3 regions of the Priestia sp. LL-8 genome follow, and region 2 is predicted to be linked to each of the others. Evidence: riboswitches for the same ligand, from Rfam matches in the RefSeq annotation. Region 2 holds a riboswitch; each other region holds the start of a gene.
The links. A riboswitch is a leader RNA that binds a small molecule or an ion and turns the genes downstream of it on or off. The one in region 2 is predicted to bind cobalamin.

Region 1 (7,501 bases), 2.1 Mb from region 2:
TGGGAGGCCGGGCTTTGTCACACGCCCTACTCCCACTCCTCCATCAATGATAATGTCTGCACCATTACACCACGAAACTTCAGAAATAATCAGCGCTCCGTGCGTGGCATCGGGATCATCTCCAGCATCTTTAATGATGCTAGCTACAGCGCTGCTTGTGCGATACTCGCATTCTTCAAGATGAAACGTAGCAAAGCGGCCGACAGGTAAGTAAATCGTTGACTCATCTTGCACTTCTCCTGAAATTAGCGTAAGCAGAGCTGCTCTCGTAGCTGCCGTTGCACAAGCGCCCGTCGTGTAGCCTTCTCTGAGTTTCTTAGGTTCTTTTGGTACTTCCTTCATGCGTTACACCTGATCTGCAAGAATTGAAATTGCATTTAATGCAGCAACCGTTACCGTACTGCCGCCTTTTCGCCCGATGTTTGTAATAAACGGCACGTCAAGTTTTGCAAGTTCCTCTTTCGATTCAGCTGCTGAAACAAATCCTACCGGCAGACCAATAACAAGCCCAGGCTTCGCTTCTCCTTCTTTAATCAAACGAATTAATTCAAGTAAAGCTGTCGGTGCGTTCCCAATTGCAAAAATTCCGCCGTCTGCTTCTTTAATTGCTTTTCGTATTGAAATAATTGCACGCGTTGTATTTAAGCGCTTTGCTTCTTCCATTACGTCCGGATCTGAAATATAAACTTTGATTTCACCGCCGTGTTTTTCAATTCGCTGCTTGTTTGTTCCTACTTGCACCATTTGTACATCCGCAACCACTTGCTTGCCGCTGCGAATGGCTTTAATTCCTGCTTGAATCGCATCCGGATGAAACAGCATGCTGCGTCCAAGCTCAAAGTCTGCAGACGCATGAATCACACGCTGAACAATTGGGTACTGTTCATCTGTAAACGGGTGAGGCCCAAGCTCTTCTGTAATCATTTCAAAACTTTTTCCTTCAATTTGCTGAGGCTGAACAGTTAACGGTTTAAATTCTGTACGAAAATCCATCTCAATCAACTCCTAGTTTGGTTTGCTAAAGCATGAACCACTTCTTCAAACGTGGAATACACGGTCCCATACTCGATTTTTGGTCGCCCAATCATAATAATATCTAAGCCTAACTCTTTGGCTGCTTCTACTTTTTCATCCACAGATCCAACTTTTCCGCTTTCTTTTGTGACCATGACCGTCACGCCGTATTGCTTATACAGGGCTCGGTCAAACTCTTTTGTAAACGGACCTTGAATAGCAATAATATTTTTTTGCGGAAATCCTAACTGCTGACACTTTTCCATATTATCCAGCCTTGGAAGCATACGAGCAACAAGCCGTACATCTGAAAGAGGAAGGAGCTTTTCTGTAAAAACCTGCAGCGTTTTGCTGCCTGTTGTCAGCATAATAACTCCTTTTTTCTGAGCCGCTACTTCAGCTGCTTCTTCGTACGTGGAAACCATCGTCATATTGTCGTAGGTGAAAGCCTGTGAAGCCCGCTCATAGCGTATGTAAGGAATCGATGTTTCAGCAGCTGCGCCGATAGCGTTTTTAGATGCTTCTTCGGCAAAAGGGTGACTTGCATCCACAATAGCTTTTACACGATGTTCGTTTACAAAATCAATCATATCTTCTTGTGTGAGACGTCCAATTTTCACTTTCACTTCTGCACGCTGTAATTCGATTGCTGCATTGTCGGTTACAACCGTCGCCGTAAGGTCGTAACCTTCTTTTTTCACTTGAACAGCTAATGCACGTGCATCGCTAGTTCCCGCTAACAATAAAATCATTTTAACTCGCCGACCTTATCTTCATGGTGGTGATGACCATGATGGTGATCGTGGTGATGGTGCCCGTGATCGTGATCATGATCGTGATGATGATGGTGATCAATATGCTCCATAATGCCGAGGCGATATTGACATGTATCGCAGTTCATTTTCACTTCGCCTTCTAATCCTTCTTCAGCACGTTCTTTTAAAATTGTCTGTAGTTTTGGATGAAAGCCGAAATAGCCGGCTAGCTTAAACTCAATGTCTTCATACTGCAATTTATACTGCTTCACCATTTCTTCCAAACGCTTAATTAATACTCCTGTAAATAAGAAATACGGGAGAATAACCACTTTTTTAGCGCCCAGTTTTAAACATCGTTCCACCCCTTCATCAATCAATGGAGCGGTCACGCCCATAAAAGAAGTTTCGACGATTTTGTAGTTTGTTTTTTCCCAAAGAAGGCGCGTAATTTTATATAGATCACTGTTTGCATCAGGATCGCTTCCTCCTCGTCCTAAGACAATAACAGCCGTGTCTTCAGCTGGAGTTTCTAAATTTTCTCCTGATTCTTGTAATCTCGTTTTTAAAATTTCAAGAGCTTCTTCATGAACGCCAATGGGACGTCCGTATACGAAGTTTACGTGTGGATATTTTTCCTTAGCTTCATCTATAGCCGCCGGAATATGTATTTTAGAGTGCCCAGCAGGCAAGAGCATAATTGGAATCACAACTACATCTTGTGCTCCTTTTGCCACACACGTGTCAATTCCTTGACTTACATTCGGACGTTCAAATTCTAGAAAACACGTTTCTACTAAAATAGATGCGTCCCAATCATGCTTCATCGTAGAGATAAACTCGCGAATTTGATCGTTCCCTTCAGAATCTCTGCTTCCATGACCTACAAATAAAACTGATTTCATATAATGCCCTCCCATTTCTTAATCTCCACAAGGAGCTGGTTCTACTTTTATTTTTGGTGTTATATCCTGATAATCGAATCCATAAACGTTCTTCACACGCTTAAAGAATTTGTGAAACCGCTCATTAGGATGACCTTTTTCTTTATATTCACGGACAATGTTATCAACTATTTCAACAATGTCATCAGGCGCTATGCCTTCCGCCACAATTTGACCTGAATGCGCGTTGCGCCCAACCGTTTTAGCTCCTAAAAATAAGTCAAACGCACCTTTTCTATAGACAATGCCGATATCTTCTTGAACAGCACCGTAACAGGCCATACCGCATCCATTAATACCAAGCTTCAGCTCTTTTGGCATGTCCATTCCGCCGAGGCGCTTTTGTAATTCTTCCGTATGTGGGATGGCGTCGCTTTTTTCTCCATCACAAAAATCACACGCTTTAATTGTAAACACGTCTCCGACCGGAGATAATAAAAAGGAAGCTGCTTGAAGTTTTTCAATGATCACATCTGGATGAGCCGTTGGAATTTGCAATTTAATTTGATGATCAGGCGTATACTCCATCGTACCTTTTTCACCAACAACTTCTGCTAGTGTTGTCATTTGAACGGGCGTAAACTTCTTATTCGCAAGCCCTGGACTAACCGCCACTTCAAAAATAGACTCTATTGGCTGATGTACGACCGGAGAAGTAGTTTCACCTAAAATTGCTTGAAGCGCTTCTTCTGCAAGAGCTCGTGAAGCTGTTTTTTCTTCTTTTTTATTCTGAACAGCTTCAATAGCTGAAGCCGTTTGCTGTACAGTCTCCTCTTGATCAAGAGCCCATGGTTCTGCTTCTTTTCGAAGTCGCTGATGCGGTCTTAGCGGCTGTTCCGTTTGATTGAGGGTATATTTCCGCTGATACCCTCGCGGTGTAATCATCAAATCGTCATAAAAGAACGTAGATGAATTCCCAACAACAACGGTAGTCAGCATACCTATTTCATGGTTTAACATATCTTTTAAGTTCGTCATTACGACTTCTTCACGGTCACGATAAGCGCTTTTCACAAGGCCAACAGGCGTATCAGGAGAACGGTACTTTAATAGAATCCTCTGCGCTTCCACAATTTGTCTTGTTCTTCTTCCGCTTTTCGGATTATAAAAGGCTACTACAAAATCTGCTTGTGCAGCTGCTTCAATTCTTTTTTCAATTAACTCCCAAGGTGTAAGATGATCACTCAAACTAATCGTACAGGCATCATGCATCACGGGCGCCCCAAGGAGAGATGCGCATGAATTAATAGCCGAAATGCCAGGAATTACTTCCAGCTCTACGCCCGTTTCTTTTTTCCATCCTTTTTCGATCAACACTTCATACACAAGGCCGGCCATTCCGTATACTCCTGCATCTCCGCTTGAAATGACCGCCACTGTTTTCCCCGCTTCAGCTTGCTTTACAGCTTCTTGTGCACGGCTTACTTCTTCGGTCATTCCTGTACTAATAATTTGTTGATTCGTTAACAGTCCTTGAATTAATTCCACATAGGTTTTATAACCAATGATCATATCACTTTCTTGAATGGCTTCTCTTGCTCGCTGTGTGATATGCTCAAAGCTTCCTGGACCGAATCCAATAACTAGTAGTTTACCTTTCATGCTAGCTCCTCCTTTATGCGTTACTTTTTACTTTGTCAATTCCTTCTATGGAGTCACTGTTTTCTGGAGAAACGAAACCATTTTGATCATATTCATAAATAAGCGATTCCTTTATACTGCAGCCCCCTGCTAAATGCTCTTCAACAATTCGATGAGCTACGTTTTCAGTGACCTGCTTGTACCAATCTCCTGAAGGGTACACGATAGCTACAGGAGCATCTTTGCATCTTCCGTTACAGCGCGTGCGGGTTGTATGAACCGCTTCATCTAGATTCAGTTCGGTCACTTTATTTCGAATAGCCTGCGTGGCTTCTTCTCCACCTTTTCTCATACAGCTGCTTCCATTACAAATCAATACGTGATGCTTTGTTGCATTCAAGTTCCAAGTCGTCACACTCATTCTCTCCTTTACTAAAAAAACGCCTCTATCAATGATAGAGGCGCAGAAAATTCAAACTAAGTTTTTGCACTTCCACCTATATCCCGTAGGGTAAGCTTCGCATTAGAAAAAGGCTGGTTTCCTGACTTCGATTCATTACTTGATTGCGCCTTCCCGAATACAGTGGCATATGCAATCAGCTCCTCTTCACAGTGGCGGGTACCGCGCTGGCTTCACACCAGACTTCCCATTTAACGCAATGTGGTCATTGCGCACCTTTTTTGCACGATATGTAGTTTTAGGATATGAGAAAAACCCGCTTCGCTAATATGCGAGCGGGTAAAACGTCAGAATAAGAGTGTACACGAATGCCACTTTAAGCCAACGTTTCCCTTCCCGCTCCCCGGAGAAATAGAAACTTCACAATAAAGACAGGTCTCCTGACTTGTGTATCATTCTACTTGAGAACCTTCCCGTGATTTTTTCACAGTGGTTATACTCGTTCGTCCACACTTACAGTTGCGGGGGCAGTACTGGTCTTACACCAGTTTCCCTATTAAGCCTTCTTGGCATCTTTACTGTTGCTGTTTGATATATATGAACCTTTTAAACTATCAGAATAATAGAAGTAACTACCATATCATAGCGTACATTTTTTTTTATTTCAACTCTATTCTTTTCGTAAGATACAAGAAGCTATAAAAAAACAAGAGCATAAAGTCAGCTCTTGTTTTTCATTATATAGCTACTAATGTTAAATGAGGATCATTATAATACACGACTTCTGAAAGAACTTTACAGCCATTTGTTTTTGCAAAAGCTTCTCTCGCCTGCGTTTCAGTTTCAAATTCAAACATTTTCATTTCTTTTCCAGCATACACCGTCAGTACCCACATGAAAAGATTCGCCTCCGATTATTGTAGTGATCGCTATATCCACATTATGACGAAAGCATTTCCTTTTGAAAACCCATTCTACAAAACTTGTCACAAGAAACTTTTAAAAATTTAAAAACATTTTAACTTCTGTAAATGAACAAAATGTACAAAAGGTTGAAGTAGTATTATACCTCTTTAAAAAAGGTGCTTTTTTACCAACTGTTGCTTCACCAGTAAAAAAATATATAGTATTTATTAAAAAAAGAAGCCGGACAGTCGGCTTCTTTTTTAGGAAAGGAAAGTACAGACATCACAGTCCCGTCCCGCTCTTTGTTCTGCATAAAAAATACACTAATTAAATATTCCTTTCTTAAAGCAGAACCATGTTTGACTGCACATAGTGGTGAAGAAGCTTATACGTATGGTTCAATGAATCTTGATGCGTTCTCTCAAACGCATGAGAAGAATCAATTCCTGGACCAATTAAGCCGTGTACGATGTCATGCCCCGCACGAATAGCAGCAGAAGCATCTGATCCGTAAAACGGATAAATATCTAATTTATACTGAATATCATGCTGCTTAGCTAGCTCCACCAAATGCTTTCTCAAACCGTAATGATACGGTCCGCTTGAATCTTTTACACAAATAGACACGGTGTATTCATCAGTAGATTGTCCATCTCCCATAGCACCCATATCAACCGCTAAGTATTCTACCGTTTGAGGCGTAATGTTTGAATTCCCTCCGTATCCAATTTCTTCATTATTTGAAATGAGAAAATGCGTAGTGTATGGCAGTTCGATCTGTTCTTCTTGAATTGTTTTCATGAGCTGAAGCAATAAAGCTACGCTTGCTTTATCATCGAGATGACGAGATTTAATAAAACCGCTTTTGGTTATTTCTACACGAGGATCAAACGAAACAAAGTCGCCGACTTCAATTCCAAGGCTGCGAATATCTTCTGCGCTATGTACTTTTTCATCCAATCGAATTTCTATATTTTCTTGATTTCGCTCAGCTTTCCCTGCATCTTTATACACATGAACAGATGTTTGATGCATAAGGATGGTTCCTGTAAATACTTCTCCTGATGAAGTTTCAATTTCACAATATTCTCCTTCAATAGAATTGTAGCGAAACCCTCCAATCAGGTCGATTTTCAGACGTCCACTAGGTTTGATTTCTTTTACCATAGCACCTAATGTATCGACATGAGCCGTCAGCATGCGGTGATGATCTGTATCTTTACCGGGAATAGTAGCGACTAAGCCTCCTTTTCGATTGCGATACGTTTGAATATTTAGCTCTTTTACATAGTCTTCGACAAATGAAATCACCTTTTCTGTATTTCCAGAAGGACTGGGAATCGAAACAAGCTTTTTAATTAACTGAACAGTTTCCGTCATTATGACACTTCCTTTGTCTCTCATTTCTTTTATTTTACCATATGTTTCAAAAAAGATAACACGCAGCTCCAAACAAAAAAGCCGGGCAGCTGCCCGGCTTTTTTGTTTTAAGCTATGTTTGATTTCTTTAATTCATTTGTATAATTTAATGATTTTTGCTTATCAAACTCGCCTTCAGACTTGGACATTACAATTGCAGCTAGAGCATTTCCTACTACGTTAACTGTGGTACGCATCATATCAAGAATGCGGTCAATTCCTGCAATAAATGCCATGCCTTCAAGAGGGAAGCCCATAGATTCAAGCGTAGCAAGTACAACTACAAACGATGCCCCTGGTACACCAGCCATTCCTTTTGAGGTTAACATTAGCACAAGAAGGAGCTGAATTTGATCCATAATGGAAAGGTCAATGCCGTACATTTGAGCAATAAACAGCGATGCCAGCGCCTGATAAATGGTTGAACCATCTAAGTTAAACGTGTAGCCTGTTGGAATAACAAACGATGTAACCGATTTAGA
Region 2 (7,501 bases):
TAATTCTTTTGAAAATGTTTTGGTTCCATTAAGACACTTTTGACAATATGTAGTTGAAGTATGGCTTTTTTATAATCGCCTGGTGTAATATGATAAGTTGTTGTTTCTCCGGTTAATAATGAATAAAAACGAATTTGTTCAGGAACCTTTTTAAAAGCTTGTCTCGAAAAAACGATAATAAAGTCTTTCATTGCGTTCTTCACTTCTTCATGGTCATCTAGAATGAATTTTGTTACCGTATAAGACTTCTCTGTCCATGCAGCAAAATCAATGGTTAGAGAAAGGTTGCTTTGAATTTCTTCTACATAAACGCTGTATTTCTCAAACACAAAAAGCGGTAGCTCCACATGTGTTTTCTCGCCTAAAAACCTCAGTAAATAATCGCTTACTTTAGCTAACACATCGTAATAGTGAATGGGTGATGAAAACATATTTGGCTTTAGGCGCCAATATTTTTCAATAAGCTGTAAAACATAGAGGTTTGAGCGATACTCAACTGGCTTGCTATAGTATGTTTTAATGATTTGATGGACAGTTACTTGAACATGCTGTTTCCAATCTATAGATGTCTTTTTCAAAAGCAGCTGCTGCTGATAAAATTTGTACGGACATCGAATAAATTGTTCGATGTGGTCGTTAGAGAGTGTCTTTATGTGCACTTTTATCGGTTCCACCTATGTCTCACCACCCTAATTGAAATTCATTCTCAATAATGATTAAAAATTAAATCATGAAATTTGCTCAATCACTTTACGAATAGCACTCCATGAATGTTTGACGAAATAAATCGGTTTTTTTTGTTTTTTTGCTTTCTCTTTAATGACTTTTGCCATATTGTGATTAATAAAATCCGTAATAACTAATACAAACCCAATATGTTCGGGTATTTCTCGCTTCACCATATTGCTTTTACGGCCATCTAAATGAATTACTTCATTAAATCCTTCTCCCGCTAAACGATCTGTAATATGCTTTAACCTGTCTCCTCCTACAACCATAACTGATGACATGTTTGTTCCCTCCCAATTAATTATTCATTTAATGATTTGACAACAACCTGTATTCTTTACTATATACACAGTTTAATTGAGAATGATTCTCTTTGTCAATGTTTAATTGATAAAAATTCTCAATTAAAATGAAAGTCTACCACCTTTCTTATAAGTTAGTTGAATTTTGACCATACTATAGCTATCACATACAAAGGAGGGTTAACGTTGGAACAAAACATTCTTTGTGAAGTAAATAACTGTCACTTTTGGAAAAATGGAAATCACTGCAGCGCAGAAGAAATTTACGTGGTAAGTCATAGCGGAAAACATGCAGCAAGCAGTTATGAAACAGACTGTAAAACGTTCAAGCCAACTGAAGCATAACCCGCAAAAGGACAGCCTCTGGGTTGTCTTTTTTCTCTCTTCAAGATCATAAAAAAGGAGACTAGTATGAAAACTGAACAACTGATTCATTTTTTTAAAGAAGAAGCCATAAAAGCAAATGAACAAACCTTTCCAATCTATGTACAATCGTTTACTCATTTATGGACATACAAATGGGGAACACTTGAAAACATTCCAGAAGAAATTGATGACTTAATTACTACACGTGCGTTAGAACTTGGACTTATTCACTTAAAAAAAGCTGACTAATCAATAAGAAAATTAGTCAGCTTTTGTGTTTATAGATCATCAAATCCATTCGCATCTGATGCTTTTGTATATTGTCGTGATTTCTGTTCAAAGAAATCCGTTTTCCCTAAATCTACCTCTTGATAAGCAATAATCCAACGAAGAGGATTTTCAATCGGTGCTTCTGGGAAAGCAGCTCGACCGAAGCCTAACTGATTACAGCGTTTATTAGCCATGTATTCAATATACTGCTGCAGCTCTTTCATCGTGATGCCGTCGAATTTTTCTCCGATAACAGATTCCGCCCATTCAATTTCAAGACGAGCTGCCTCTTGGAACGTTTCAACTACAAACGTTTCTAGCTCCTCCGTACGATAAGCTGGATTTTCATTTAGTACTTCCTTGAAAATCTTTTCAAATAACCCAACATGAAGCTGTTCATCACGATTGATATAGTTAATCATAGTAGATGTCGCCACCATCTTTTGATTTCTCGCAAGATTATAGAAGAACGCAAATCCGCTATAGAAGAAGAGACCTTCTAAAATAACATCATATACCATAGACTTTAAAAAGTTTTCAACCGTTGCTTCTTCGCTAAATGCTTTATATCCGTTTGTAATAAAGTCATTTCTAGCGCGAAGCTTTTCGTCTGTGCGCCAGTATTCAAATACTTCATCTTGTTTTCCTTTTGGTACAAGACTTGATAAAACATATGAATACGAATGATTATGAACCACTTCTTGCTGCGCTAAAATAATCATTAGAGCATTAATCGAAGAATCGGTTACATAGTCAGCTACTTTGCTAGCATAATCTGATTGAATACTGTCCAGTAGCGCCAGCAAGCCAATAATTTTTAAAAAGCTCTCTTGTTCGTCAGCCGTTAACTGAGGGAACTGCTTAATATCTTGACCCATATTAATTTCAAACGGCGTCCAGAAGTTAGCTAGCATACGCTTGTATTTAGGGAACGCCCATGAAAATCGGACGTCATCCCAGTTTAAAATATTTGAGCTCTTGCCGTTGATGATTCCTGTCGAACGGTTCGGAGCTGTTTCGTTCATTAATTCTCGTTTTAACATGCTTGTCATCAATTATTCACTCCTTTTAACTATGACAGCTTTCACATTCTTCAATGACTTCACTTGATGTTGAACGTACGTAGTAGGTCGTTTTTAACTTTTCTTTCCATGCCGTCATATGAAGATCCAGCAGCTCTTTTGCTCGGATATCATTTTGCACATATAAGTTGAATGAAATGGATTGATCAATATGGCGCTGGCGCTTGGCGTTTTGCTTAATGCTCCAGTGCTGATCAATTAAATAAACGGACTTATAATACCAGTTTGTTGCTGGTGATAAATCTGGTGCCGTCACCGGGATTTTATAGTTTTTCTTTTCCTCTGAATAAAACTTACGGAAAATCGGATCAATACTCGCAGTAGAACCCGCGATAATAGATGTTGATGAATTAGGTGCTACAGCCATTAAGTATCCATTTCTTATCCCATTGTTTTGAACTTCGTTACGCAGTTCACTCCACGCTTCGCTTGTGTATTTACGTGTTTCAAAATAAGCGCCTGACTCAAAATCTGAGCCTTTAAATAATGGATATGCGCCTTTTTCTTTAGCTAAGTTCATGCTTGCCTGTACGGTTAAGTAAGCAATTTGCTCATACAATTCATCGCAATATGCTACCGCTTCATCTGTTTCCCATGCTATTTTCTTTAAGGCAAGCAAGTGGTTCCAACCAAATGTCCCAAGCCCTACTGCGCGGTATTTTTGGTTTGTTAGTTTTGCTTGAAGTACCGGCAAATCATTTAACTCAATAACGTTATCAAGCATGCGTACTTGAATTGGAATTAAACGTTCAAGCACATCTTCAGTTACGGCTCTCGCTAAGTTAATAGAAGAAAGATTACATACAACAAAATCGCCCGGATTCTTTGTAATAATAATTTTTCCGTCTTCCGTAATTTCCTCCGTTACGACCGTTGTGCTTTGATTTTGCGTAATTTCTGTACATAAGTTGCTGCAGTAGATCATGCCCTCGTGGCGGTTTTGATTAGCTCTGTTAACCGTATCACGATAGAACATATAAGGCGTTCCAGTTTCAAGCTGCGAAAGCATAATGCGCTTGAAAATTTCAATAGCAGGTACTGTTTCTCTTGAAAGCTGTTCATTATTTACACACTCAGCGTAACGAGTGCGGAACGAACCGCTGCCTTCTTCTTCATCATAAAAATCTTCTAACGAGTAGCCCATCAGCGTACGAACTTCGTGAGGATCGAATAAGTGCCAGTCTTCACGTGCTTCTACTTTTTCCATAAACAAATCTGGCAAACATACGCCAGTGAATAAATCATGCGTGCGCTGACGTTCGTCACCATTGTTCAAACGCGCGTCTAAGAATGAAAAGATGTCTTTATGCCATACGTCTAAATATACGGCAATAGCTCCTTGTCGTTGACCTAGCTGATCGACACTTACAGCCGTATTATTTAGCTGTTTCATCCATGGAATTGTTCCTGATGATACGCCTTTAAAACCTTTTATATCACTTCCTCGGCTTCTAATATGACCGAGGTAGACACCAATTCCGCCTCCATTTTTACTAAGCGTGGCCAAATCTGTATTGCTATCATAAATACCGCGTAAGCTGTCATCAATCGTATCAATAAAGCAGCTAGATAGCTGTCCATAGCTCTTTCCTGCGTTTGAAAGTGTTGGTGTGGCAACCGTCATATATAGACTAGAAAGCGCCCAGTACGCTTCTTTTACTAATGCTGTTCGATTTTCTTTCTTTTCTTGAGACATCAGCGTCATAGCAATGATAAGAAAACGTTCTTGCGGTAATTCGTATACGCGCTTATCATGTGATGTCGCTAAATAGCGATCTGCTAATGTCAGCAATCCAATGTATGTAAATAAACGATCGCGTTCAGGAATAATGACTGAGGCAATTTCATTAATTTCTTCTTCTGTATATGTTTTTAATAGCTGTTTATTATAAATGCCAATTTTTGTTAGTTCTTGAATAAGCTGATAAAACGAACCGTACTTCTCTTTTTTATCGTAACCTCGGTTGTCCGCTGCTTTTCGATATAGTTCGTTTAAGTAGACGTCTGCCGCTACGTACGTCCAATCTGGTTCTTCCATTGAAATACGCTCTAAGGCTGCTAAAATTAGGACGTTTGCAACCTTTTCGTCCGTCATATTTTCCTTTACTGTAACAGTTTGAATAACCTTTTCCTCATACAAAGAAAAATCAAGCTGCGTAAATTCTTTTTTTAAACGTTCAATATATGCAGTTAATTCATGTAGAATTGTAGGCTTTAATGTATTCACCATAAAGATGGCTCCTCTCTTCACTTCAAAATAAAAAAATCGCTCACCGTACCTCGGTGAGCGAATAGAACGAAGATAGAAGAAGACACTAAGTCTTTTCTCAATCCTCGCTCTACCCTCTCACCTCCCGAAGAAGATAAAACGACATAAAAAAGGCAGGTCTCCTGACTTATGCTTCTTTTTACTTTAAGGCCTTCCCATGATGTTTAATCACAGTGGATCTCCTTATTTCATCAGCATTCACAGTTGCGGGGACAGCTTTGGATTTTCACCAAATTCCCTTTTAAGTCTTTTTATCAGACACCTTTTTCACTGGAAAACACAAAATATAGTATTTTATTATCAATTTCAAAACAACATATTGTGTTATGTTATAAACACATTATATAGGACAACTCAGAAAACTATCAACCTATTTTCAAAAATAATTTTGTTTTTTACGATAAAATCCTTCGACTTTTTTCATCAAACTATTCCATCATAACATGTTTTGACACGCTTGATGGAACAATGTGCTCTTTTTAAAAAATTTGTCTTATTTTTCTACTAAACATTGACAACCTCAATAAAAAAACCGTTTTTCATAAAAAACGGTTTTTACTTATTTGTATTCTTTTTCAAATGCTGTGATTGTTTTGATAAACTTTTTATCAATATCGTATCCTATCCCCGGTTTTTCCTTCACCTTTATTACTCCGGCTTCTACCTCTACTTCGGGCTTAATAATATCTTTTTCCCAATAGCGAGACGACGCAGAAATGTCACCTGGTATCGTGAAAGAAGGCAGTGTGGCAAGGGCAATGTTATGAGCTCGTGAAATCCCGGCTTCTAACATTCCTCCAACCCAAAGCCTTACACCGTGCTGGGCGCATAAATCATGAATTTGCTTTGCTACGGACAGTCCGCCAACTCGACCGATTTTCACATTGATAATCTTGCAGCTTTTTTGTTCGATTGCATGACGTGCATCTTCATAGCTCACAATACTTTCATCTAAGCAAATCGGCGTCTTCATTTGCTTTTGTAACAATCGATGATCAAGGATATCATCAGAACTTAACGGCTGTTCAATCATCATTAAATTCAATTCATCTAGTTTCTTCAATGAATCACTATCGCTTAACGTATAGGCTGAATTGGCATCAGCCATAAGAGGAATGCTTGGAAATTCATCTCGAATTTGTTTCAGTAGCTCATAGTCGGCACCCGGCTTAATTTTCACTTTAAAGCGCTTATAACCATCTTTCATGTACGTCTTTATTTGTTCTTTCATGATGGAAATATCATTTAAGCCAACTACCACGCCAGCTTCTACAGCAGGCCTTACTCCGCCAATTACTTCAGCTAACGGCTTATTTTGCCGCTTTGCATACAAATCCCATACAGCACAGTCCAAAGCTGCTTTAGCCATGTTGTTCCGCTTTAGAGGTTTGAATAACTTTTGAACATCCTCTGGTTTTTGAAGCTGCTGATGAAGAAGCGAAGGAATTAAAAAATCCTCTAACATATGAAAACATGTCTGAATCGTTTCTTCCGTATACCAAGGAGATGAAAAAGCAACGACTTCTCCCCACCCTGTAAATCCTTTTTCATCTTCTACTTCAAGCAAAATCAATTCTCGATCCTGCACTGTACCATAGCTTGTTGAAAAAGGAGAAAGAAGCTTCATGTCAATTTTATAAAGATGTACTTTTTTTATAATCATCGATTAGCTTCCTTTCTGTATGAACGATGATAGCTTCCGGCGTATGATTTTATTAGAAGCCGTTCGCGGCAGCTCCTCTACTCGAACGAAATACTTTGGAAGTTTGTACTTTGCTAAAAATTGTTGAATGTGTAAAGATAATTCTTCATCTGAAACGTTCTCGTTTACAACAATACATGCAGCTGGCACTTGTCCCCATTTTTCATCAGCTACTCCCGTTACACCGGCCTCTTTAACAGCGGGATGCTTCAACAAAACATTTTCAATTTCAGCTGGATATACATTTTCCCCACCTGAAATAATAAGGTCCGAACGTCTGTCTAATACATATAGAAATCCTTCTTCATCCACTTTCCCAACATCTCCTGTATAGAACCAACCTTGTTGAATTGCTTTTTTAGTAGCCTCAGGTTTATTTAAATATCCTTTTGTAACATTTGGACCTTTAACGATGATCTCTCCTGCTTCCCGTGTTTCATTTCCATTCTCATCTACAATTTTCATCTCACACGGAAATAATGGTTTACCTGCTGAGCCAAGTTTTCGCAAACTGTCTTCAGGTGAAAGCGTAACGAACTGTGAAGATGTTTCTGTCATTCCATACGTTTGATAAACAGGAATTTCTTTATTCACACAAGCCTCTAAAATAGTAAGCGGTGCGGGTCCCCCTCCTAAAAGCATACAGCGAAATGTATTTGGATATTTACGTTCAGCTAATTCATCCAGCATATTCGACAGCATGGAAGTGACAACCGAAATAATTGTTACTCCTTTGTTTTCAATTGCTTCATTCACCGCTCTTGCTTCAAATCGTTCTTCT
Region 3 (7,501 bases), 2.8 Mb from region 2:
GCATCCTTTTTCTTTATGTAAATAGCCAAACAGTGTAGGGGGGAGTTATGAAAGTGATTGTTACGACTGCTGGTCGAACAAATGAACAGATGATTGTAAAAGCCAAGCAGGTAGCCGCTGATTTAAGTATACCTTTTGTAACAAGAGAGAAGAAATCTGTCGCAGATCTTCAAAATCTTGAAGCTGCAGACGTGCTGGTTGTCGGTAAAAATAGAGTAGAATTGCACGTCCAAAATGAAGAAGAACCTATTTTTTTTCATCCAAATTCCGCTATGTTTAGAGTGAAGAGATGGCTGCGCGGAGAACGTGATCCGTTTATTGAAGCTGCTAGTTTGGAAAACGGAATGAGCGTGCTTGACTGTACACTTGGTCTTGCGTCGGATAGTATGATGGCGAGCGCAGCGGTAGGGAAAAGTGGAAAAGTTGTCGGACTAGAAGGCAACCGCTATGTAGCTTATTTAGTCAAACAAGGACTTTTAAATTGGGAAAGTGACGTACAAGAGTTGAATGATGCAATGAAGCGTATAAACGTGGTTCATCAAAATTTTGAATCGTTTTTGGCGTGTTGTGAAGATAATTCTTTTGATGTTGTCTACTTTGACCCTATGTTTCAAGAGCAAATTGATGGATCGAATGGAATTAACGGTATTAAAGCAATAGCACTGTATACCGCGCTGACACCAATGGCTATACAAGAAGCAAAAAGAGTAGCCAAACAAAAGGTCGTGCTCAAAGATCATTGGAAAAGCAGTCGTTTTGAAGAACACGGATTTACCGTGCAAAAACGAAAAACATCAAAATTTCATTACGGGACAATTGATATACAAAAATAAACAAAAAAGTAAAATGGATAACGTTCATTGAAAAGACTTCCAAAACCTTTTAGGAATTAAAAAGTTTTGGAAGTTTTTTTTATGAATTTCATCTAAAGTTCATAAAAGTATGATATATTTTTGAACATAAAAATACTTTTGTGTTTAAGCATCCAGCAAAAAAGGAATATCTTGTATAGGTTTCCGCTCGGTGTGACAACCTCAAACAGAAGAAGGAAGGTGCTAACTAAAAAGTCTTCGAATGCCCGTAGACAGCATAAATGAATAAGCAAATATAGGTAAAAAATTAATAAGTATGTTACAATACCTAGTGAGTTATGATAATGAATTTTACGATATGAAAAGACCATATGGGAAAAGATGAGAAAGGAAAGATACGAATGCCTAGATGGATAAAAAGAATGCTAGTTGTATTTATTACAGTATTTACATTTGGGCTTGTCACTCCACCAGAATATTTATACGTTGATGATGCAAAAGCGGACAAGCAACATAAAGCAGGGTATGTAAGAGAAACAACTCCTGTCACAGCTGTTATAGAAGATATTCATTTGCCATATGAAGAACCAAAATATGAAGACGTTTCATCATTTGTTACGTATGCAATGGAATCAGCTGAAAAACAGTCAGTGGAAAAATTCGGAACAAAAATTGGGCCTGTCATTGAAGATGAATTTCGTCAAGCAGTGTTACCTAAAATTGAAGAAGTGCTGACCGACATTGGCACTGAACGTGAACAGTCAATTCAGAATCTCGAGATAAGCGAGCATCCTGCTGCTGGCTACGGTGAAAAGATTTTCCATGTATATGACCGGGAAACCGGTCAGGACTTAATACGGTTTCATGTACGGCGCGAAAATCCTCCAAAAGATGGATACTGGTTTAATTTTCACTATCATGCGGCTGCAGATAATTTTCAAAAGCATTATGATTTAGGGAAAATTTATTGGAACCGAAACATGCCGCCTAAATGGTTTAGCTGATAATAGACACAACATTCTACGATTTCGAAATGTTAGCTTTTTTTAAGCTAGCATTTTTTTGCGTCTAAAACCGTTATGGTCTAAATAAGCTGAAACATTAGCACAACGATAAAAAAATCGTTTATAATGAAGTCAGACTTCTTACCATAGAATAGTGAGAAGGAACGAATAGATGCCGGAGGTAACACAATGAAACAATTTACGGAAGAAAAACAATTTCGCGAACAAATTAAGAACGAAACACTAAGCGTTGGGATTTTTACGACAACGTGGTGTCCTGATTGCAAACGTTTGGATATGTTCATTGATGAAATCGTTGACGAAAATACAGATAAAGCATGGTTTAAAATTGACAAGGATGAGTTTGAAGAACTTTCTGCTGAAAACAATGTAATGGGTATTCCTTCTCTTCTTGTATATAAAAACGGTAAAAAAATTGCGCACCTGCACAGTGCAAATGCTAAAACGCCTGAAGCGGTCCGTGAATTTTTAGCAACTCTTTAATTCCCTAAGCTGCGAGAGCATTCTCGCAGCTTTTTTTTATGAGAATGGCTATTTCCATTTTTCGATGAGTGGGGTATACTAGGACAAGTGAATAATCGTAAAGCAATAAGGTCTCAATTTAAAGATTGAGTGAAAAGGGAAGTCTGGTGAAAAACCAGCGCGGTCCCGCCACTGTAAGCGCTTTGTGCGTAAGTCAGGAGACCTGCCTTATTGTTAGCTGTGAAACCTTCGAGGAAGGGTGAAGCAGGGTAATGAACATACATATCAAGTATAGTGAACGGATTCTTTTCCTGCTTATCTTGACGTTACCTGCTTTGCTTTCAATTGAAAGTAAAGCTTTTTTATTTTGAAGCTGCCGGCGAGCAGTATACATAGTCAAAGCGGAAAAACGGGATAGCGCTGCTTTTTGCATGATCATTTGCTTTTTCTTTAACGTGGAGGTTTCGTATTCACAATGAACAATATATAGGGGGAGTATTTAAATGAAAAAATGGCTTTCGTATTCCATTATTGCACTGTTAGTCATCGTACTTGCTGCATGCGGTGCAGGCAGCCAAAGCAACAGTGATAAAAAAACGAAGCAAGATACAGCACAAACGTCACAAGCTGCGTTTCCAGTAAAGGTAAAAGACGCACGTGATAAAGAAATTACGTTGAAAAAACAGCCTAAGAAAATTGTTTCATTAATGCCAAGTAATACGGAGATTGTATATGCCCTTGGCCTTGAAAAAGAATTAGTCGGTGTCACAAGCAACGATGACTATCCTAAAAGCGTAAAGAAAAAAGCGCAGGTGGGAGATATGAACGTTAATGCAGAAAAAGTTATCGCTTTAAATCCTGATTTAGTCCTGGCACACGCTTCAAGTATGGGCGTTTCGGATGAAGTATTTAAACAAATTGAAAGTGCGGGTATTCCGGTATTTGTTGTAAAAGATTCAACAACGTTTGATACGGTTTATGATTCTATTACGCAAATCGGTAAATTAACGGGTAAAACAAAAGAAGCTAATCAAACAATTAAAGACATGAAAGAAAAAGTAGCTTCAATTGAGAAAAAAGCAAAAACGATTTCAAAAGAAGATCGTAAAAAAGTATGGATAGAGGTATCAGGAGCTCCTGAGATTTATACAACAGGAAAAGGTACGTTCATGAACGAAATGCTTACTATGATCGGTGCTGATAACGTAGCTGCTAGTGAAAAGGGTTGGGTTAAGTTTTCTGAAGAGCAAGTTGTTAAGTTAAACCCTGACGTTATTATCGCAACGTATGATGCAGACAAAAATGAGATTATGAAGCGTCCCGCTTGGAGCAGCATGACTGCTGTAAAAGAGGGTAACATCGAGAAGGTTGATCAAAACAAAATCAACCGCTTAGGACCTCGTATTGTAGATGGCTTAGAGGACTTAGCAAAAGCAGTATACCCTGAGGTGTACAATAAATAAAAAGAGGGACCATATTCCAGTTCGAATTGAAAAGGGGATTGGTCCCTTTTCACATCTTAAAATTGAAGAACGGCCTGAGCTTTTAATCATGAAAACCGAGACTTCTTATAAAACATACAGCTCAGGCGTTTTAGGAACAGGCATCACGGAAACGGACACCTTTTACAATCGATTTGTTCATAAAGACTATTATTCAGATACGCCTTCTTTAGAGTATGAGCAATATTTGATGAAAGAAAATGTTCGCCATGAGCAAATCGTAGGGTTGATGACAGCCGTTTGGTTAAAAGAAAGAGCAATTTACTGTTATGAAGGCTACGGAGTAAGAGTAGCTTCCGTGATAACGGCTGGCGTAGGAAACGCAGTGGATATTACAGCTGATGAAGCTGTCCCGTTCTATTCCTCTCCCGGTACAATTAATATGTTTTTTTTCGTGGAAGGCACGCTTACGGATGCTGCGTTTTTACAGCTTTTTATTGCGGCTACAGAAGCCAAAACAAAAACGCTGTCACAGCTGGGTGTCATAGATCCAGCTACAAAGACGATTGCTACGGGAACATCTACGGACAGCATCTCAGTTGCAGCGTCTCAGCAAGGACCATTATATGAATATGCAGGCTCTATGACCGCTTTAGGTCAAGCGGTAGCCAAGCTGGTAAAAATAAGCTTAGAGCAGGCACTTAAGGGAAAGAGGTGAAGAAATGAGTATTATGCAAGCGATAATTGCACACCTGACGGCCATGACGATTGCTTTACTCATTGACCGAATCATAGGCGACCCAGAAAATTGGCCGCATCCCGTTCGCTGGTTTGGCAAGTGGATTTATTGGATGGATTCCAGATTAAATAAAGGTGCAGGAAAACGATTCAAAGGATTGCTTCTTGTGATAAGTATGGTGGTGCTCGCAGGAGTTGTTCCTTTCTTACTCCTCGATGCTTTGTACGGAGTTCATTTTATACTAGGTGTTTTAGTAGAGGGCGTAATAATTGCAACTACCATATCCACTCGTTCCTTAAGCGAAGCTGCTTATAAGGTGCAAAAGCCGCTTCAGCTAGGAAATATGGAGAAAGCTAGATATGAAGTAAGCATGATTGTGGGACGAGATACAGATCGTTTGTCAGAAGGAGAAATTGCCAGAGCGACGGTAGAGACCGTGGCTGAAAATACAAGTGATGGTATTACAGCTCCGCTTTTTTATGCATTTATAGGAGGAGGAGCCCTAGCCTTTTTTTACCGAGCTATTAACACATGTGATTCGATGGTTGGGTACAAAAATGACCGCTACTTTCTGTTCGGCTACTTTAGTGCAAAAACCGATGACGTATTAAACTATATTCCAAGTCGGTTAACTGCAGTAGTGATGACGGGTGTTAATGTAGCAAAAAGCCAATATTCTCTTTGGCATGTAACGAGTTTGATTAAGCGCGATGCTAAAAAGCATCCAAGTCCAAATAGCGGATACGGGGAAAGCGCAGTGGCTGCTCTTTTAGGTATTCAACTCGGCGGGCTTAATACATATAAAGGCATAGAATCTAATCGTGCAAAAATGGGTGAACCACTCATTCCCCTGCAAGCCGGTCATATTGAACAAGCTGTTTTCATTATGAAAAGGACGGTCTATGCTACGTGGTTATTATATCTTTTGTTAGGAGGAATTATTAGTGCTATTACCTACACATGGAGCTAATCCTCATGTCTTTTTAAAAGCAATAGGGGCAGAGAATTTGTCGCATCTAAAAGACTTTAGCGTGAACACAAATCCTTTAGGGGCTCCCCTTGTGCTTCACGAAAAGTGGAACGAATTCAAGGATGCAGCGTTTAGTTATCCTGATCCTCAAGTAATAGAGCTAAAAAATAAACTTGCAGCTCACCATCGTGTTTCAGCTGCTCAAGTGCTGCCTACAAATGGCGCTGCTGAAGCGTTTTTCCTTATTGCTTCTTTATTTTCAGAAGAGAAAGCAGGGATTGTACAGCCGACTTTCGTTGAATACGAACAGGCAAGTAAAGCTTATGGATGTGAAGTGACGTACGTTCCTTTGGTTGAAGAAAGTGGCTGGAGCTGGGATATAGAATTGGTTATGAGTATTCTACCGGACATAAAAGTACTGTGGATTTGTCACCCGAATAATCCAACGGGCGTTATGTATAATCATGAGGAGTGGATGAAAGTAGTAAAAGCTGCTGCTCATCATGGTACATACTTAATGATTGATGAGGCATTTATTGATTTTGTCGAACATCAGCCTTCATTTGATTCTCTTATTCTGGATTATGAACATATCATTATTGTGCGTTCGATGACAAAGATGTTTAATATTGCCGGGCTTCGGCTTGGCTATATCTTGGCAAATGAAAAAGTCATCAGCGAGATGTCTAAAAAGCAGCCTCCTTGGAGTGTAAATGGATTGTCGCAGCAAATAGGGATGATATGTGTAGATGAAAAAGACTTTGTGAAAAACACCGTACATTATATTAAACAAGAACGAAAACGGATCTTGAGTCAACTCAAGGAATGGGGGCTTTTGGTTTCTCCTTCTCAAACAAACTATTATCTTTGCAGCGTTCCGTCTCCTATTAAAACGCGTGAATGGCTTGGCTATTTAGCAAGCCACGGTGTGGTAGCCCGACATACTGAAAACTTCCCATTTTTAAATGGACGCTATATCCGTTTGGCTGTGAAAACGAAAGAAGAAAATGACTATTTACTTAAAGTAATCAAACAAGGACTCGATGAAATATGATCATCTTTATTAGCGGAGGCGTTCGAAGCGGAAAATCACGTGCAGCGGAGAATATGGTTCAAACTTTTTGTACAAAGCGCGCTGTTTATATTGCCACAAGCCGGCAAACAGATAATGAAATGCAAAAACGCATTCAGCTTCACCAAAAAGAACGCCAGGCAGCGAATACGTCTTGGGTAACGATCGAACAGTCTGTAGATTTACAACAAATTCTTCCAAATCTTCAAAGTGATGATGCTGTACTTTTGGATTGTGTCACGAACTGGCTTGCCAATGAGCTTTTTTTAACAGAAAAAAGGTGGCAAACAAAAGAAGGCAAACAAGAGGTTTTTCGTCATATGATAAAAGCGCTCGATAAGCTGTTTGCGCAGTCTCAGACGGTCGTGCTAGTATCTAATGAACTGTTTGAAGCGGGTGTGTTAGAGGAGCCCACATATAGCTATATGCATATGTTAGGGAAATTACATCAGTATATTGTAGAAAAAGCAGATGTGGCTATTTGTGTAGAAGCGGGACTTTCCTGTTTTAAAAAAGGAAAGGAATGTGTAAGCAAATGAAAGAATGGATAGCCATACTACGAATCTCTCTTCAGTTTTTTACGATCTTACCACTGGCTAAAACCGTTCAATGGACTGAAAAAAGAACAGCACGCTCACTTTTTGTGCTGCCTTGGATTGGCATATTACTAGGTTTAATGTTTTATAGCTTTTTACAGCTGCTTCACTATTCACCTATCACTGCTATTGTTAGCAGTATTTTAGTTTTGCTTTTGCCGCTTGTCTTAACGGGTGGTCTTCATGTAGACGGGTGGATGGATGTAAGTGATGCGTATTTTTCCCATCAGTCAAAGGAAAAGAAACTGCAGATTTTAAGCGATCCGCACGTTGGGTCTTTTGCTATTCTTTCTCTTATTGTTCTGCTTCTGCTGCGCTTTAGTGCAATCTATGAATTAACGTCTCTGTCTTCTTTATCGGTTTGGGCATGTATAACCGTCTTT

Region 1: it holds a riboswitch for cobalamin, as region 2 does, so the genes downstream of both, U9R83_RS12950 ((2Fe-2S) ferredoxin domain-containing protein) here and U9R83_RS24370 (ribonucleoside-diphosphate reductase subunit alpha) in region 2, are expected to answer to the same signal.
Region 3: it holds a riboswitch for cobalamin, as region 2 does, so the genes downstream of both, U9R83_RS09675 (ABC transporter substrate-binding protein) here and U9R83_RS24370 (ribonucleoside-diphosphate reductase subunit alpha) in region 2, are expected to answer to the same signal.

The regions. Positions count from the first base shown of each region.
Region 1 covers NZ_JAZAQH010000001.1:2,542,248-2,549,748, forward strand. The annotation lists gene U9R83_RS12925 (cobalt-precorrin-5B (C(1))-methyltransferase) at 1-342, opposite strand, end outside; gene U9R83_RS12930 (precorrin-8X methylmutase) at 346-993, opposite strand; gene cobK (precorrin-6A reductase) at 999-1,766, opposite strand; gene U9R83_RS12940 (sirohydrochlorin chelatase) at 1,763-2,674, opposite strand; gene cobJ (precorrin-3B C(17)-methyltransferase) at 2,693-4,315, opposite strand; gene U9R83_RS12950 ((2Fe-2S) ferredoxin domain-containing protein) at 4,329-4,709, opposite strand; cobalamin riboswitch at 4,810-4,989, opposite strand; cobalamin riboswitch at 5,108-5,286, opposite strand; gene U9R83_RS12955 (hypothetical protein) at 5,432-5,590, opposite strand; gene U9R83_RS12960 (M42 family metallopeptidase) at 5,943-6,980, opposite strand; gene U9R83_RS12965 (cation:dicarboxylate symporter family transporter) at 7,088-7,501, opposite strand, start outside.
Region 2 covers NZ_JAZAQH010000001.1:4,667,455-4,674,955, forward strand. The annotation lists gene U9R83_RS24345 (hypothetical protein) at 1-674, opposite strand, end outside; gene U9R83_RS24350 (DUF2325 domain-containing protein) at 729-1,010, opposite strand; gene U9R83_RS24355 (DUF1540 domain-containing protein) at 1,218-1,376, shown strand; gene U9R83_RS24360 (hypothetical protein) at 1,443-1,646, shown strand; gene U9R83_RS24365 (ribonucleotide-diphosphate reductase subunit beta) at 1,676-2,719, opposite strand; gene U9R83_RS24370 (ribonucleoside-diphosphate reductase subunit alpha) at 2,736-4,979, opposite strand; cobalamin riboswitch at 5,114-5,299, opposite strand; gene menC (o-succinylbenzoate synthase) at 5,578-6,681, opposite strand; gene U9R83_RS24380 (o-succinylbenzoate--CoA ligase) at 6,685-7,501, opposite strand, start outside.
Region 3 covers NZ_JAZAQH010000001.1:1,912,736-1,920,236, forward strand. The annotation lists gene U9R83_RS09660 (class I SAM-dependent methyltransferase) at 54-833, shown strand; gene U9R83_RS09665 (YpjP family protein) at 1,214-1,816, shown strand; gene U9R83_RS09670 (thioredoxin family protein) at 2,006-2,320, shown strand; cobalamin riboswitch at 2,412-2,544, shown strand; gene U9R83_RS09675 (ABC transporter substrate-binding protein) at 2,803-3,762, shown strand; gene U9R83_RS09680 (adenosylcobinamide amidohydrolase) at 3,851-4,459, shown strand; gene cbiB (adenosylcobinamide-phosphate synthase CbiB) at 4,464-5,450, shown strand; gene cobD (threonine-phosphate decarboxylase CobD) at 5,425-6,504, shown strand; gene U9R83_RS09695 (bifunctional adenosylcobinamide kinase/adenosylcobinamide-phosphate guanylyltransferase) at 6,501-7,061, shown strand; gene cobS (adenosylcobinamide-GDP ribazoletransferase) at 7,058-7,501, shown strand, end outside.